Regions from separate parts of the Pseudomonas sp. B2M1-30 genome, predicted to be linked through region 3. Evidence: riboswitches for the same ligand, from Rfam matches in the RefSeq annotation. Region 3 holds a riboswitch; each other region holds the start of a gene.
The links. Region 3 has a riboswitch for cobalamin ahead of cobW (cobalamin biosynthesis protein CobW). Riboswitches for the same ligand answer to the same signal wherever they lie in the genome.
Positions count from the first base shown of each region.

Region 1 (4,938 bases), on a different contig from region 3:
CAGGCGCTGGGGCGTCAGCACGTCGAGCGGCTTGCCCAGATCCACCAGTCGTCCGCGCTCCAGAATCGCCAGGCGATCACACTTGAGCGCCTGATTCAGGTCGTGCAATGCGATCAGCGTGGTGACCGGCAGCGCCTGCACCACCTTCAGAATCGCCAGTTGATGCTGGATGTCGAGGTGGTTGGCCGGTTCGTCCAGCACCAGGATCTGCGGGCGCTGGGCCAATGCCCGGGCGATGTGTACGCGCTGGCGTTCACCACCCGACAGACTGCGCCAGATACGGCTGCGCAGGTGGACGGCATCGACGTCGGACAGCGCCTGCTGAACGATTTCGTCATCGCTGCGTGACCACGGCTCAAGCGCCGACAGCCAGGGCGTACGTCCCAGGGCAACGGCGTCGAACACGCGAATGCCGTCATCGGTGTCCGCCTGTTGTTCGACCACCGCGAGTTTCTGCGCAATCGTCCGCCGGGTCATTTGCCCCAGGCGCCGACCTTCGAGCAGAACCTCGCCGGCACTCGGTTCACGCAGGCCTGCGAGCAATTTGAGCAGGGTGGATTTCCCTGCACCATTGGGGCCGACGATACCGAGGGTTTCTCCCTGAAGGACCTCCAGGCCGACACCGCTGAGCAGTTCGGCGCCGCGCACCCTGAATGTCAGGTTTGAGCAGCTCAATACACTCATCGGGCGTTTCTCCGGCTGATCAGGATCAAGGCGAAAACCGGTGCGCCGACCAGCGCGGTAATCACCCCGACCGGTATCACCTGGCCCTTGATCAACGTGCGTGACAGCACATCGGCAGCGATCAGAAACAAGGCGCCGCCCAGGGCGCTGGCAGGTAGCAGGCGTGCGTGGCCGGTGCCCAGCAGCAGACGTGCGGCGTGAGGAATCACCAGACCGACAAAACCGATCGAGCCGACAATCGAGACCATCACCGCTGTTACCAGCGCCGCGCAGCCGATCAGCAGTATCTGCACCTGGCGCACCGGTATGCCGAGGGACGCCGCCGAATCCGCACCAAAGGTAAACGCATCCAGCGCCCGTCGATGCCACAGGCACACAATCAATCCAGCCAGGGCCACCGGCACCGCCAGCCACACCGAAGGCCAGCGCACGCCGCCGAGATTGCCCAGCAGCCAGAACATGATCCCGCGCGCCTGCTCGGAGCTCGCCGAGCGGGTAATCAGAAACGCCGTCAGCGCGTTGAATAGCTGCGAGCCGGCGATCCCTGCCAGAATGATTTGCCCGGTGCCGCTGGCGGAGCCGCTGACGCGCGCCAACAGGATCACCAGCACGAAGGCCGTCACGGCGCCGACGAAGGCCCCGGCCGACAGCGAAAGCACTCCGGCACCGACGCCCAGCAACGCCACCATCACCGCGCCCGTCGAGGCGCCGGCGGAAATGCCCAGCAGATAGGGATCGGCCAACGGGTTGCGCAGCAGTGATTGCAGAATCACTCCGCAGGTCGCCAGACCGGCACCACAGGCGGCCGCCACCAGGGCACGAGTCAGGCGATAGTTCCAGACGATGCCTTCATCGATGGGGTCGAGCACATGGCCGGCCGCCCACAGTTTGTTGGCCAGCACTTGAAACACCACACCCGGTTCGATTGGCGTTTCACCGATGGCCACACCGGCGATCACGGCGGCCAACAGGATCGCCCCGACCAGCGACAGACGGACCAGGCCCCTGATCATTTCGACAGGTCGTAGCCGTCAATGGCCGAGGCCAGTTGTTCAACGCCGTCGAACATCCGCAGGCTGGCCTGCATCGCCATGGCGTCGAGAATGATGATGCGGTTGTGTTTCACCGCCTCCATGTTACGAGTCACCGGATCGCTGCGCAGGAACGCCAGTTTTTTCTCGTAGTCGTCAGCCGGGAAGCGACGGCGGTCCATGCGCGCGATCACCAGAAAGGTCGGATTGGCCTTGGCGATGGTTTCCCAACCGACCGTCGGCCACTCTTCATCGGATTGCACCACGTTGCGCACGCCGAGGGTACTGAGCATGAAATCAGGAACGCCTTTGTGGCCGGCCACGAAGGGTTCGATGTCCATTTGGGCGCTGGAGAACCAGACCAGCGCGCTGGCATCCTTCAAGTCTTTGTTGCGCGCGGTGGCGATCGATTTGGCGAGGCTGGCCTTGAGCTCGGCATTGAGCTGTTCGCCACGGTCACGCACATCGAAGATTTCTGCCAGTTGGCTGACACTCTTGTAAATGCTGTCGATGCGAAACGGCTCAAGGCGTGTGCCGTCGGCGCCGACCAGATTGTCCTTGGCTTCGCAGTCGGAAGGCAGCAGATAGGTAGGGATTTTCAGCTCATGAAACTGCTCGCGGGTGCCGACCGCCCCTTGCGGGCCGACCATCCATTCCAGCTCCACGGCGACCAGTTCCGGACGTTTGCCGATAACCGCCTCGAAACTCGGTTCGTTGTCGGCCAGCCGCCCGACCTTGTCGTTCTGCACCTTGTACGTGTCCAGCACGTTGTTGAACCACAGCGAGGTGCCGACCATTTTGTCGCCCAGGCCCATGGCGTAGAGCATTTCCGTACCGGCCTGGCCGATGGTGACCGTGCGCGTTGGTGCGTGCGCAAAGGTGAGGGTGCTGCCACAGTTTTCGATCGTCAGGGGATAGTGAGTCGGTGTCGCCTGGGCAAGAGCGCTGAGGGTCAGGCCGGCGATGAGGGTGGCAACGTGGGGCAGCAGCATGATGCAGTCTCCAGGGGAACCGTACGCGGAGCGGGAGGGTACGGCTTGGAAACACACCATCGAACGCAGGCAAGGAGGCCGCGCAAGGCCGGGCATCCATCGAGGACGCGCACGGCAGGATGTCCTCCCGGACACCCCGCCGGTTAGTGATTTACTGCGCCGGCAGGTCTCCTGACTGATGCGTCATCGCCTGTGCTCCGGCCTTCCCGGGGGTGATCCCAGTGGCAGTCAAGGAGCAGGCTCAGCACCTACAGTTGCGGGGGCAGTTCCGATTGGTGCCGTGCAGGCACCTCGGATTCCCTATTGATCCCGTTTGGGAACCGGCGGCGGCATGGTAATCGATCGGGCCGCCGAAGGGGAGCGGGAATATAAAGCGAGGCGGGTATTAATGGTTGCTCATCAAGCCGTGCAACACACCCAGGCGCAGGCCCGGTTCAGAGGGCATCATTTGCGCGATGCCGAACGCTTTGAACGCGGCGAGCATGATCACCAGACCGCCGGGCAGGATGCCCTGGCGGTGGGGTTGCAGACCGGCGAGTTTGAGTTGCTGGACGTTCTGCACTTTCAGCAGAAGCAATGACAGGCGCAGCAGGCCGCCGTAGGTGATGCCGTCCTGGCCGAAGTCGTTCAGGCGATTGGCCTTGAGTACTTTGGCGAGCATGCGCGCGGTGCCGGAAGAGCCGATGGTCTGCTGCCAGCCCTGGGCACGATAACGCCGGGCGACTTTTTCAAACTGAAGGATCGCGACGCGTTCGGCTTCCTGCAGGGCGGCGCAAGAAACTTCGCCGCCGCGAAAGTACCGCGCGCTCAAGGTGCCGCTGCCGATGGCGATGCTTTCGGTCAGCAACGGTTGCGAGCCCTGGCCAAGGATCAGTTCGGTGGAGCCACCGCCGATGTCGACCACCAGACGCATGTCTTCGGCGCTCGGCAGGGCATGGGCCACCCCGGCGTACACCAGTTGCGCTTCTTCATGCCCGGAGATGACGTCAATGCGAAAGCCCAGGTGCCGTTCCGCGCTGGCCAGAAACAGCGGCGCATTGTCGGCTTCGCGCACGGCGCTGGTAGCGACGGCACGCACGCGGCCGGGTTCGAAGCCGCGCAGCTTCTTGCCGAACCGCGCCAACGCCTGCCAGCCGCGATCCAGGGCCAACGCATCCAGCGCGCCGCCATCAAGGCCTTCGGCCAGGCGCACCGGCTCGCGCAGGGTTTTGATTTCCTGAATCATCAGGCCCTTTCGGCTGCGTACCGACTGGCCGATCATCATGCGAAACGCATTCGAGCCCAGGTCGATGGCGGCAAACAGAGAGGCGTCGTCTTTCATGGGAATCCTTGCAAATCATCCGTCGAAGGCTCGCGGTTGCGAGGATTCTGCCGTTGATTTGATGACATCCTGATGACGCCGCAGGGGCGGTTCGATGAATTTTCGGCTGTCATGACGCTGTCATTATCCGGCGCCCATACTGGCCTCAATACATCGCGTGCTCTCAGTTTTTTGCTGCCATTTCTGGCAGCTTTTTTTTGCCTGCGATTTGCCGCGCCGCTGCGGGTTTGCAATTTTTGCGACTGTCCGATTAATATACGATCCATATATATTTCGTATCGGAAACATTTATGGGCATCGTCAAGATCTCAGAGGACATGCACGAGAATCTGCGCATCTCCAGCACCGCGCTCAGCCGCTCGATCAACGCACAGGCCGAGCACTGGATGCGCATCGGCATGCTCGCCGAACTGCACCCCAACCTCGACCACAGCGCCATCTGCCGCTTGCTGATTCGCGCTGAACAGGCCGGCGGCCTGGACCTGCAACAACTGACTCAGGAAGCAGTCACGGCATGAGAAACCAGATCAAGATCAACACCCCGGCCGACATCGCACAATCGCGCGGGGCCGGCAAACTGGCCGCCGAAGTGCTGGCGATGCTGGTGCCCCACGTCAAGGCCGGCGTCACCACCGATGAGCTGGACCGCCTGTGCAACGACTACATCGTCAACGTGCAGAAAGCCATTCCGGCCAACGTCGGTTATCACGGATTTCCGAAAACGGTCTGCGCCTCGGTCAACGACGTGGTGTGTCACGGCATTCCGTCGGGCACGCCGTTGCAGGACGGCGACATCGTCAACCTCGACATCGCGGTGATCAAGGACGGCTGGTTCGGCGATACCAGCCGTATGTACGTGGTCGGCGAGGCGACGCCCGAAGCGCAGCATCTGATCAAGACCACCTACGAG
Region 1 covers NZ_JAOEJT010000012.1:51,217-56,154, reverse strand. The annotation lists gene N8H74_RS21550 (ABC transporter ATP-binding protein) at 1-684, opposite strand, end outside; gene N8H74_RS21545 (iron ABC transporter permease) at 681-1,697, opposite strand; gene N8H74_RS21540 (ABC transporter substrate-binding protein) at 1,694-2,707, opposite strand; cobalamin riboswitch at 2,851-3,047, opposite strand; gene N8H74_RS21535 (Ppx/GppA family phosphatase) at 3,093-4,028, opposite strand; gene N8H74_RS21530 (hypothetical protein) at 4,025-4,294, opposite strand; gene N8H74_RS21525 (ParD-like family protein) at 4,319-4,546, shown strand; gene map (type I methionyl aminopeptidase) at 4,543-4,938, shown strand, end outside.
Region 1: it holds a riboswitch for cobalamin, as region 3 does, so the genes downstream of both, N8H74_RS21540 (ABC transporter substrate-binding protein) here and cobW (cobalamin biosynthesis protein CobW) in region 3, are expected to answer to the same signal.

Region 2 (4,938 bases), on a different contig from region 3:
GCACGCGCCGCCAGCCACAGGTTCTGGATCGCGCAGGACAGCGAGGCCATGTCCATTTCCGGCAGCGTGCGGCGCCCGAAAATATGTCGCTCGCGATCATCCATCAGCGCCGCGACCAGCACTTCGGCGCAGTCGTTGATGCCTTCGACCTTGAGCCTCATGAACTCGTCACTGCGCTCGCCAAGGGCCTCGGCGGTACGCACCCGCTCTTCTTCCACAAGGCTTTGAATCTGGCCACGCAGCGCACGGTCACTGATACGAATGAAGCGCCACGGCTGCATGAGGCCGACACTCGGCGCCTGGTGCGCGGCTTCGAGCAAGCGGCGCAGCAGTTCGGGTTCGACCGTGCCGCCGCTGAAGTGGCGCATGTCGCGACGTTCGGCGATGGCGCGGTAGACGGCTTCGCGCTCGTCTTCGGAGAAGGCGTTGTCTGTCATAGCCCCTTCGCGAGCGAGTCCGCTGCCATCACGGTTTCAAATACGGGAGCGGCCTCAGGATCAGGCGCCAGCAACGCGGCAATCGCCACCGGATTGGACGGGAAGTAGAAATGCACGTAGGACGCCGTCATCCGCCCGTCCCGATAAACCGCTTCGGCTCCGCGCCCGCCGTTGGGGCTGTGGCCTCGGGCGATCGGGGTCAGTTCGGTGGTGGTCAGGGAATGGTGGTAGGTGTGACCGCGCAGCTCACCTTCCGGCAACTCGACCGATTGCAGGGCCAGCGCCGCCAGGCGTTTCTGCATCACCGCCTCACCGCGCAACAGACCGACCAGCTCAGCGCGGACGCCGTCGACATCGGTCAGCGCATCGAGCAGATACAACATGCCGCCACATTCGGCGAGCAACGGCTTGCCGGCGGCGTGATGCGCACGGATCGCGTCGAGCATCGCCGTGTTCTGCGCCAGCGCGACGTGGTGCAACTCCGGATAACCGCCGGGCAGGTACAGGCTGTCCGCCTCGGGCAATTGCGTGTCACGGATCGGTGAGAAAAAGCGCAACTCGGCGCCCATCGCCCGCAGCAGATCAAGGCTCGCGCCGTAGGTGAAGGCAAACGCTTCATCCCGCGCAACAGCGATTCGTACGCCTTCGAGCAAGGGTTCGGTGACCTGCATCTCAGGTGCAGCGAATTCGACCGCCGGTGGCAGCGCTACCTCGCAACTGCTGGCGAGTGCTTCGGCCGCCGCGTCGAGGCGCAGGTCGAGGTCATTGAGTTCGCTGGCCTGCACCAGGCCGAGATGGCGGCTCGGCAGTTCGATTCCGGTTTCCCGGGACAACGCGCCGTACCAGCGCAAGCCTTCGGTGAGGCTGCCTTCGAGCAACTGCGCATGGCGCAAGGTGCCGACGCGATTGGCAAGCACGCCGGCAAACGGCAAGTCCGGCTGGTAGCGCGCCAAACCAAGAGCCAGCGCGCCAAAGGTCTGGGCCATGGCAGTGCCGTCGATCACGCCCAATACCGGCACGCCGAAATGCCGCGCCAGATCGGCGCTCGACGGCGTGCCGTCGAACAGTCCCATCACGCCTTCGATCAGGATCAGATCGGCCTCGCCGGCAGCTTCCCACAACAGGCGGCGACTTTCCTGCTCGCCGACCATCCACATGTCCAGTTGATAGACCGGCGCACCGCTGGCGCGCTCAAGGATCATCGGGTCGAGAAAGTCCGGGCCGCATTTGAACACACGAACCTTGCACCCCTGATTGCGGTGCAAACGGGCCAGCGCGGCGGTGACGGTGGTCTTGCCCTGGCCGGAGGCCGGCGCGGCGATCAACACCGCCGGGCAGTGACGTGGTGACTTCAAAGTTCGACGCCTTTCTGCGCTTTGATACCCGCCTGGAAGGCGTGCTTGATCATGCCCATCTCGGTGACGGTGTCGGCCAGCTCAATCATTTCCGGCTTGGCGGCGCGGCCCGTCACGACAACGTGCTGCATCGGCGGTCGGGCCTGCAAATCGCTGAGCACCTGATCGAGGTCGAGGTAACCGTGCTTGAGGGCAATGTTCAGTTCATCGAGCACCACCAGGCCAATGGCCGGATCGCGCAGCATCTGCCGGGACACTTCCCAGGCCGCTTCGGCGGCGGCGATGTCACGCTGGCGATCCTGGGTTTCCCAGGTGAAGCCCTCGCCCATCACATGAAAACGCACTTGCTCGGGGAAGCGGCGGAAAAACAATTCTTCGCCGGTGCTGTTGCGGCCCTTGATGAACTGCACCACGCCGCACTGCATGCCGTGGCCCATGGCGCGCGCGAGCATGCCGAACGCCGAGCTGCTCTTGCCCTTGCCGTTGCCGGTCAGCACCAGCAGCAGGCCGCATTCGTTGGGCGAATTGGCAATGCGCTCGTCGATCACGGCTTTTTTGCGCTGCATGCGCGCCAGATGACGTTCGTCACGTTCGGGGGAATCGGTCATGGGGGAGCTCTCCGTTGAGGCTGGATAACGGCGGGCAGGCACAAGAATAGACGGCAACAAGCCTGGCATCGCCCACCGTGATGCCGCTGGATGGATCAGGCCGGTCTCCGGGCTCATGAGCGGCGTCGGCCGGACTGCGCGCCTTCCCGCATCGCTGTCGGACGCAGTGGCACAAGGCGCAGTCTTCACTCATTTACCGTTGCGGGGGCAGCGCCGGGATCGGAGTCGTTCTTCGCCTGAAGACAACCCTCACCGGCTTCCCTGTTTCACTCTGTCGACATCGGTCACAGAGCACCTGAAACAAGCCGCGAAGGTTAGAGGGTTGGGGGTGGAGCGTCAATTGAAGAGGACGCCGCCGAGCGAATAACTGCCGTCGATCAATTATCTGGCGCCAATCTTGTGCCACACTGAGACAAGTGATATCAAAGAGCCACACCCTCACATCAGACAAGAACAAGGTGAGCCCCATGCAAGGCATGATCATCAGCAACCCGCGCCTGGAATTCCTGCGCCCGGTGCTGGAACGCTGGTTTGACTGTATCGACCGCTACAACACCGTGCGCGGCGACAACGACACGCCGTACTGGCACGATGAAAAAGCCAACCTCGGCCTGTTGTCCGCTGCCGCGTGGATGGCTGAGCTGGTGACACTGCGCGACACCGCCACCCGCAAACAGAACGAGGAAGGCGAGCGCAATGCCCGCACCGACCTGTTCATCGCCGGCGCCGAGGATCGCGCCTTCATTCAGGCGACGCAGCGCTGGCCGCGAGTGAACAACCTCAACCTCAGCCAGGCTTTGGCCGAGATCACCAGCGACGCCAAGCGCATCAGCTATGCCAGCGACCTGAAGCTCGGCTGCCTGTTCGTCGCGCCGCAAAAGGCCCAACACAGCGCCAGCCCCGAAGAGCTGCAAGACATGGTCGACGACCTGCAAAAGGAACACACCTGCGCCGTCGCCTGGTATTTCCCCTACGCGTACCGCAAATTGCACAGCGATGCCGGCAATTATCATCCGGGCATCGCCGTGCTGTTCAAGGAAGCGCGCGGCTGACCGGTTGAACCATCGGGCTTGCGCCCTTCTCTATGATTAAGAATGCATTCATAGGGAAGATCAGTAATGCGCAAGCCCCAGCTCGTTTTCATCATCGCCTTCGCCGGCGGACTTGCCGCGTGCGGCGAGTCGTCCAGCCTGCAAGTGTCCGACGGCACCGGCCCATCACCCAAACTGCCCGAACCGAACAAGACCCTGATCCCGACGGTGAACATCGCCCCGGCGACCGGCTGGCCGGCGGGTGGTAAACCGACAGCCGCCGCAGGCACCCAGGTGGCTGCGTTTGCCGATAACCTCGATCATCCGCGCTGGTTGTATGTGCTGCCCAACGGCGATGTACTGGTGGCGGAAACCAACGCACCGCCCAAACCGGATGACAGCAAGGGCATTCGTGGCTGGGTGATGAAAAAAGTCATGGGACGCGCGGGTGCCGGCGTGCCCAGCCCCAACCGCATCACCCTGCTGCGCGATGCCGATCACGACGGCGTCGCCGAGACCCGCACGGTATTTCTGCAAAACCTCAACTCGCCGTTCGGCATGACTCTGGTCGGCAACGATCTGTACGTCGCCGATACCGACCGCCTGCTGCGCTTCCACTACGAATCCGGCGCCACTGAAATCAAGACGCAGCCGATCAAGGTCACCGACCTTCCGGGCGGCACGCTGAATCATCACTGGACGAAAAACGTCATCGCCAGCAAGGACGGCAGCAAGCTCTATGTGACGGTGGGCTCAAACAGCAACGTCGGCGAAAACGGCCTGGATCAGGAAGAAGGTCGCGCCGCAATCTGGGAAGTCGACCGCGCCACCGGCAATCACCGGATCTTCGCCTCGGGCATCCGCAACCCCAACGGCCTGGCCTGGGAACCGCAAAGCGGCGCGCTGTGGACGGCGGTCAACGAGCGTGACGAAATCGGCAGCGACCTGGTGCCGGACTACATCACGTCGGTCAAGGATGGCGCCTTCTACGGCTGGCCGTTCAGTTACTACGGACAACACGTCGACTTGCGTGTGGAGCCTCAGAATCCGGACCTGGTCGCCAAGGCCATCGCCCCAGACTATGCCGTCGGCCCGCACACGGCATCTCTGGGCTTGACCTTCGCCGAGGGCAATCGCCTTCCGGCGCAATTCAAGGAAGGCGCCTTCATTGGCCAGCACGGCTCGTGGAACCGCAAGCCGCACAGTGGCTACAAAGTGATTTTCGTGCCCTTCGCCGGCGGCAAGCCGAACGGGAAACCGGTGGATGTGCTGACCGGTTTCCTCGACAAGGACGAAAACGCCCTGGGCCGCCCGGTGGGCGTCGTGATCGACCAGCAAGGTGGCTTGCTGGTGGCGGATGATGTGGGGAACAAGGTGTGGCGGGTGTCGGCCAGTAAGTAACGCCGACACAAACAAAATGTGGGAGCAACCTTGCTCCCACATTTGTTTTCGAAATTTGTATTAAGGGTTATGCGCCAGATGCTCCGGCTGCAGGACTCGCTTGGCG
Region 2 covers NZ_JAOEJT010000011.1:190,511-195,448, reverse strand. The annotation lists gene bluB (5,6-dimethylbenzimidazole synthase) at 1-437, opposite strand, end outside; gene N8H74_RS21105 (cobyrinate a,c-diamide synthase) at 434-1,792, opposite strand; gene cobO (cob(I)yrinic acid a,c-diamide adenosyltransferase) at 1,789-2,400, opposite strand; cobalamin riboswitch at 2,481-2,714, opposite strand; gene N8H74_RS21095 (hypothetical protein) at 2,868-3,452, shown strand; gene N8H74_RS21090 (sorbosone dehydrogenase family protein) at 3,519-4,832, shown strand; gene N8H74_RS21085 (C40 family peptidase) at 4,893-4,938, opposite strand, start outside.
Region 2: it holds a riboswitch for cobalamin, as region 3 does, so the genes downstream of both, cobO (cob(I)yrinic acid a,c-diamide adenosyltransferase) here and cobW (cobalamin biosynthesis protein CobW) in region 3, are expected to answer to the same signal.

Region 3 (4,938 bases):
TAACGGGTCAGGATCACGCTTTGCGAGATATCCGGCAGGGTCAGTTCGGCGCCCAACAACGCGGCGCAGGCGGCGGTGGCGGTGACGCCGGGGATGATTTCGAACGGGATGTCCAGCTCACGCAAATAGCGGATCTGCTCGCCGATCGCACCATACAGACTCGGATCGCCGGAATGCACCCGCGCCACGTCCTGTCCCCGGGCGTGGGCGGATTTGATCAGTTCGATGATTTGTTCCAGATGCAATTCGGCGCTGTTGACCACCGTTTCGGCTTGATGACCTTGCAGCACCGCCGCCGGTACCAATGAGCCTGCGTAGATGATGACCGGGCAGGTGCGGATCAGCCGCTGGCCTTTGACGGTGATCAGTTCCGGGTCGCCGGGGCCGGCGCCGATGAAGTAGACGGTCATCGCTGAATCCTGTGAAAAAGGGCAGGGTGAGGCGGTATCAGAGCGCTTCAGATGAAGAATGCTCATGATCGATGGCGGGGATTATCGGGATTTCAGGCGGCGCCGGCCAATGCCAAAGTCGCCTGGGCGTATTTCTGCCGTGAAATCAGCAGTTTTGCAGGGGCCTGGATCAGCTGTTCGGCAAGGGCCAGGGCGGCACTTTCGGCCACGCCGTAGCAGCCGGTGCGCTCATAGGCGATTTGCGAACGGTGACTCAATCGCGGCTGGTAACCGGCCAGTTCCTCGCGGCTGAAGTAGAGCAGGGGCAGCGCGAGTTGCGCGGCAAGTTCTTGCAGGCCCGGTTCGTCACGTTTGAGGTCGATGCTGGCCAACGCCTTGACTGCCCGCAGTTCAATGCGATGAGCCTGCAAGGCCTGGTCAAGCAGCGCACGCAGGGTGCTGGCCGGGCAGCCGCGCTGGCAGCCCAGGCCGACCACCAGGGTCGGCGCTGCGCCAGCATCGGTCATGCGTTGTATTGACCGTCGTTCTTGCGGCGGAACAACCAGGCGCTGATCAGGCCCAGGGCCAGCCAGAACGCCACGTTGGTCAACTGCGAAGCGATCTTGAACTGAGCTTCCAGCACTTCCGGAGCGAGCATCGAATGCACTTCCGGTTGCGGCGCGCCGATCACATGCGGCACGGCGATGATCGCCACGCCAAGGATCTTCATTAGCCAGTTGCGGCTGAACGCGATCAGCGACAGACCCACAGCGGTGGACGCGGCGGTGCCGATCCACCACATCTGCCGCGAGGCCAGATCGGCGGCAGCGGTGCCCGGCAGTTCCGGCGGCAGGCCCATGGTCGGCGCGAGCACGAAGGTCGCATAACCGGCGAGGCCCCAAAGCAGGCCTTGCGAGGTTTTGGTCGGCGCACGCAGGGTGTACAGACCGGCCAGCATCAGGGCGAAACCGACAGCGACGACGAGGTTGCCGCCGGTGGTCGAAACCACGCGCTGCCAGCCATCTTCCGGCTCCCAGGCTTCGGCGTCGTGCGTGTGCGCGGCGGTGCCGGCGGCGTGTTCGTGAACTTCAGCCACTGGCTCGGATTTCTCGAAGGTTTCCGCCTGGAGAATCAGCGGCGACACCCAGAAGCTTTGCAGCAGGGTCAGCAGCAGGGCGGCCAGCAGGCCGGTGAAGCCTGCGGTTTGGGCAATGCGCTTGATCATGTCGTCAGGTCTCAGTGGCACGGGAACGCGGCGCTGTGGCGGGTATCGTGGGCGGCGTTGTGTACCGCTTCGATGTGCGAGAAACCGGCGAAGTAGACCAGGCAGGCACCGAGGATCGACGCGCAGACGGCGGCGGTCAGGCGTTGGCTCAGGGTGTTGGTGCTGGAGATCTTGTCCGAATTGCTGCCGGTGCTGCTGATGATCGACATGGCGCTTCCCTCTGGAGTGTCAGCGGGTGAACGGAGCGCATGAAAACCCCTGCGGGTCAGGCACGCAGAGGTTCGAACAGCGCCCGCCCACCGCGGGTTTGTTATGTTCAGCGACGCAAGGTACGCGCTGTGTGTTGCGGGCCGGTCTCCGGGCTCGCGAGGGGTGGCGTCTGGCCGACCTGCAAGCATCACCTTCCCATGCCATGGCACAGTGGATCTGACGCTTCTCTCGCTTACCGTTGCGGGGGCAGCACCGGACTGACATGGCTTTTGAGTAAAGCACATGATTCACCGGTTTCCCGTTTCACCCTTTGCAGGGCACCCGTAACAAGGTGTGTAGGAGAGCATGGGGGAGGGTTTGAGTCAATTGAATGGGGGCATATCCGTTTTTTGAGCACCCGAAGCAACGGATATGCCCCCAATCTCAAAATCCACCAAGCATTGACCCATCCCCATACCCTGCGTAGCCTTGCGCTTTCGAGGTTCTTCGGCGCGTGCCGAAGCTAAGAAGGGAACGCGGTCCAAGCCGCGGCTGCCCCCGCAACTGTGAACGGTGCTGTTCGCTGCCACGCCACTGCAGGCTCCCCCTACGGAGCTCGCGGGAAGGCGCAGCGAATGCCGGGCCAAGTCCCGAACGCCGTCAGCCAGGAGACCTGCCTCGATACAGATTCTCACTACAACCGGGCGGGGTGATCCGGTGGCGAACGCTTCCGGCGCGTGTCTGCGTGGCCGGTTCTCGTCCCGTATGCCCGCCACCTTGCCAAAGGGCATCCGATGAAAACATTGGCCAAACTTCCCGTCACCATCGTCACCGGTTTTCTCGGCTCGGGTAAAACCACCCTGCTGCGGCACATGCTCGACAACGCCCAGGGTCGTCGTATCGCGGTGATCGTCAACGAGTTCGGCGAGCTGGGCATCGACGGTGAAATCCTCAAGCAATGCACCATCGGCTGCACCGAAGAAGAAGCCACCGGCCGCGTCTACGAACTGGCCAACGGTTGCCTGTGCTGCACCGTGCAGGAAGAGTTCTTCCCGGTGATGCGTGAACTGGTCGCCCGTCGCGGCGATCTCGACCACATCCTCATCGAAACCTCGGGCCTGGCCCTGCCAAAACCACTGGTGCAAGCCTTCCAGTGGCCGGAAATCCGCAGCGCCTGCACCGTCGACGCGGTGATCACCGTGGTCGACAGCCCGGCCGTGGCCGCTGGCACCTTCGCTGCGTTCCCGGATCAGGTCGACGCCCAGCGCAAACTCGACCCGAACCTGGACCACGAGTCGCCGCTGCACGAGCTGTTCGCCGATCAACTGGCGAGCGCTGACCTGGTGATCCTCAACAAGGCTGACCAGACCAGTCCGGAAGATCTGGCCCGTGTGCGCCTGGAAGTCGCCGAAGAACTGCCGCCAGCGGTAAAAATCATCGAAGCCAGCAACGGTCGTCTGCCGCTGGATGTGTTGATTGGTCTGGGCGCCGGTTCCGAAGAGCACATCGACAGCCGCCACAGCCATCACGATCACCACCACGACGGTGATGATGACCACGACGATCACGATCACGACGCCTTCGACTCGATCTCCATCGAGCTGCCGCAAGCCGACGAGAGCCTGCTGCTCGACGCCCTGACGCAACTGGTGGTTCAGCACGGCATCCTGCGGGTGAAGGGTTTCGCGGCGATCCCGAACAAGCCGATGCGCCTGCTGATCCAGGGCGTGGGCACGCGTTTCGACAAGCACTTCGACCGTCAGTGGGGTGCCGATGAAGCGCGCGTCACCCGGCTGGTGCTGATCGGCCAGGAACTGGACGCCGCCCGACTTGAAGCGCAACTGCGCGCCGCGCTCAGCGTTTAAACCATGCACCTGCTCAGGACCCAGCCCGGCGGTTTCGTGTCGGATGACAACATCGCCGACCTTGGACAAACCCCCGCCGAACTGGTGATCCTGTGCAGCGGCGATTCCAGCCTGGCGCTGCTCGCCGAAGCGGCGCAGCAGTTGCCCGAGGATTACCCGAGCCTGCGTCTGGCCAACCCGATGCAGGTGCAGAATCACGCGTCGGTGGATCTGTACGTCGACGAAGTGCTGCGCCACGCCAGGGTCATTCTGATTTCCCTGCACGGCGGCATCGCCTATTGGCGTTACGGGGTCGAGCGTCTGGTCGAACTGGCCGAGCGCGGTGTGCAGGTGATTCTGGTGCCGGGCGATGACCGTCCCGATCCGGAGCTCAGCGACCTGAGCACCGTCGGCGCCGAGGATCGCGACCGGCTCTGGCAGTTCCTGCGCCAGGGCGGCATGGGCAATGCGCTGGATTTTTTCCGTTGTCTGGCCAACCGTTGGCTGGCGCGCGATTACACCTGGGGCGAACCGCAAACCCTGCCGCGCACGGCGATTTACCATCCCGATAAAAACACCGCCGCACTGAGCGACTGGCAAGCCGATTGGTTGCCCGAACGCCCGGTGGCGGCGGTGTTGTTTTATCGCTCGCATTTACAGGCGGCGAACACCGCGTTCATCGATGTTTTCTGCCAGCGGCTGCAGGCGGCGGGGCTTAATCCGTTGCCGATTGCCGTGGCAAGCCTCAAGGAGCCGGGTTGCCTGTCGGTGGTCGAGGACTGGCTGGATGAAGTCTCGGCCTCGGTGATTCTCAACACCACGGGATTTGCCCAGTCGAGCCCCGAGGCGCCACATCTGCGGCCGTTTCGCCGCGATATCCCGGTGATCCAGGCGATTTGCGCCCAGGACAACGAACCGGGCTGGCGCGAAAGCGAGCAGGGCCTCGGCCCGCGAGACCTGGCGATGCACATTGCATTACCGGAGCTCGACGGGCGGATCATCAGCCGCCCCATCAGTTTCAAGGACCTGGCCTGGCGCAGCGAGCGCAGTCAGTCCGATGTGGTCTGCTACCGGGCGGCGCCCGAGCGGATGGATTTTGTTGCCGAACTGGCGCGGCGCTGGAGCGATCTGGCGCGGGTGCCGAACGGCGATAAACGCATCGCGTTGATCCTCGCCAATTACCCGACCCGTGACGGGCGCATCGGCAACGGTGTCGGACTCGACACGCCGGCGGCGGCGTTGAATATCCTGCGTGCATTGCAGGCCGAGGGGTATCCGCTGACGGCGCAGT
Region 3 covers NZ_JAOEJT010000002.1:198,919-203,856, forward strand. The annotation lists gene cobM (precorrin-4 C(11)-methyltransferase) at 1-410, opposite strand, end outside; gene N8H74_RS04550 (cobalamin biosynthesis protein) at 503-916, opposite strand; gene N8H74_RS04555 (CbtA family protein) at 913-1,614, opposite strand; gene N8H74_RS04560 (CbtB domain-containing protein) at 1,626-1,823, opposite strand; cobalamin riboswitch at 1,945-2,164, opposite strand; cobalamin riboswitch at 2,287-2,499, shown strand; gene cobW (cobalamin biosynthesis protein CobW) at 2,598-3,668, shown strand; gene cobN (cobaltochelatase subunit CobN) at 3,672-4,938, shown strand, end outside.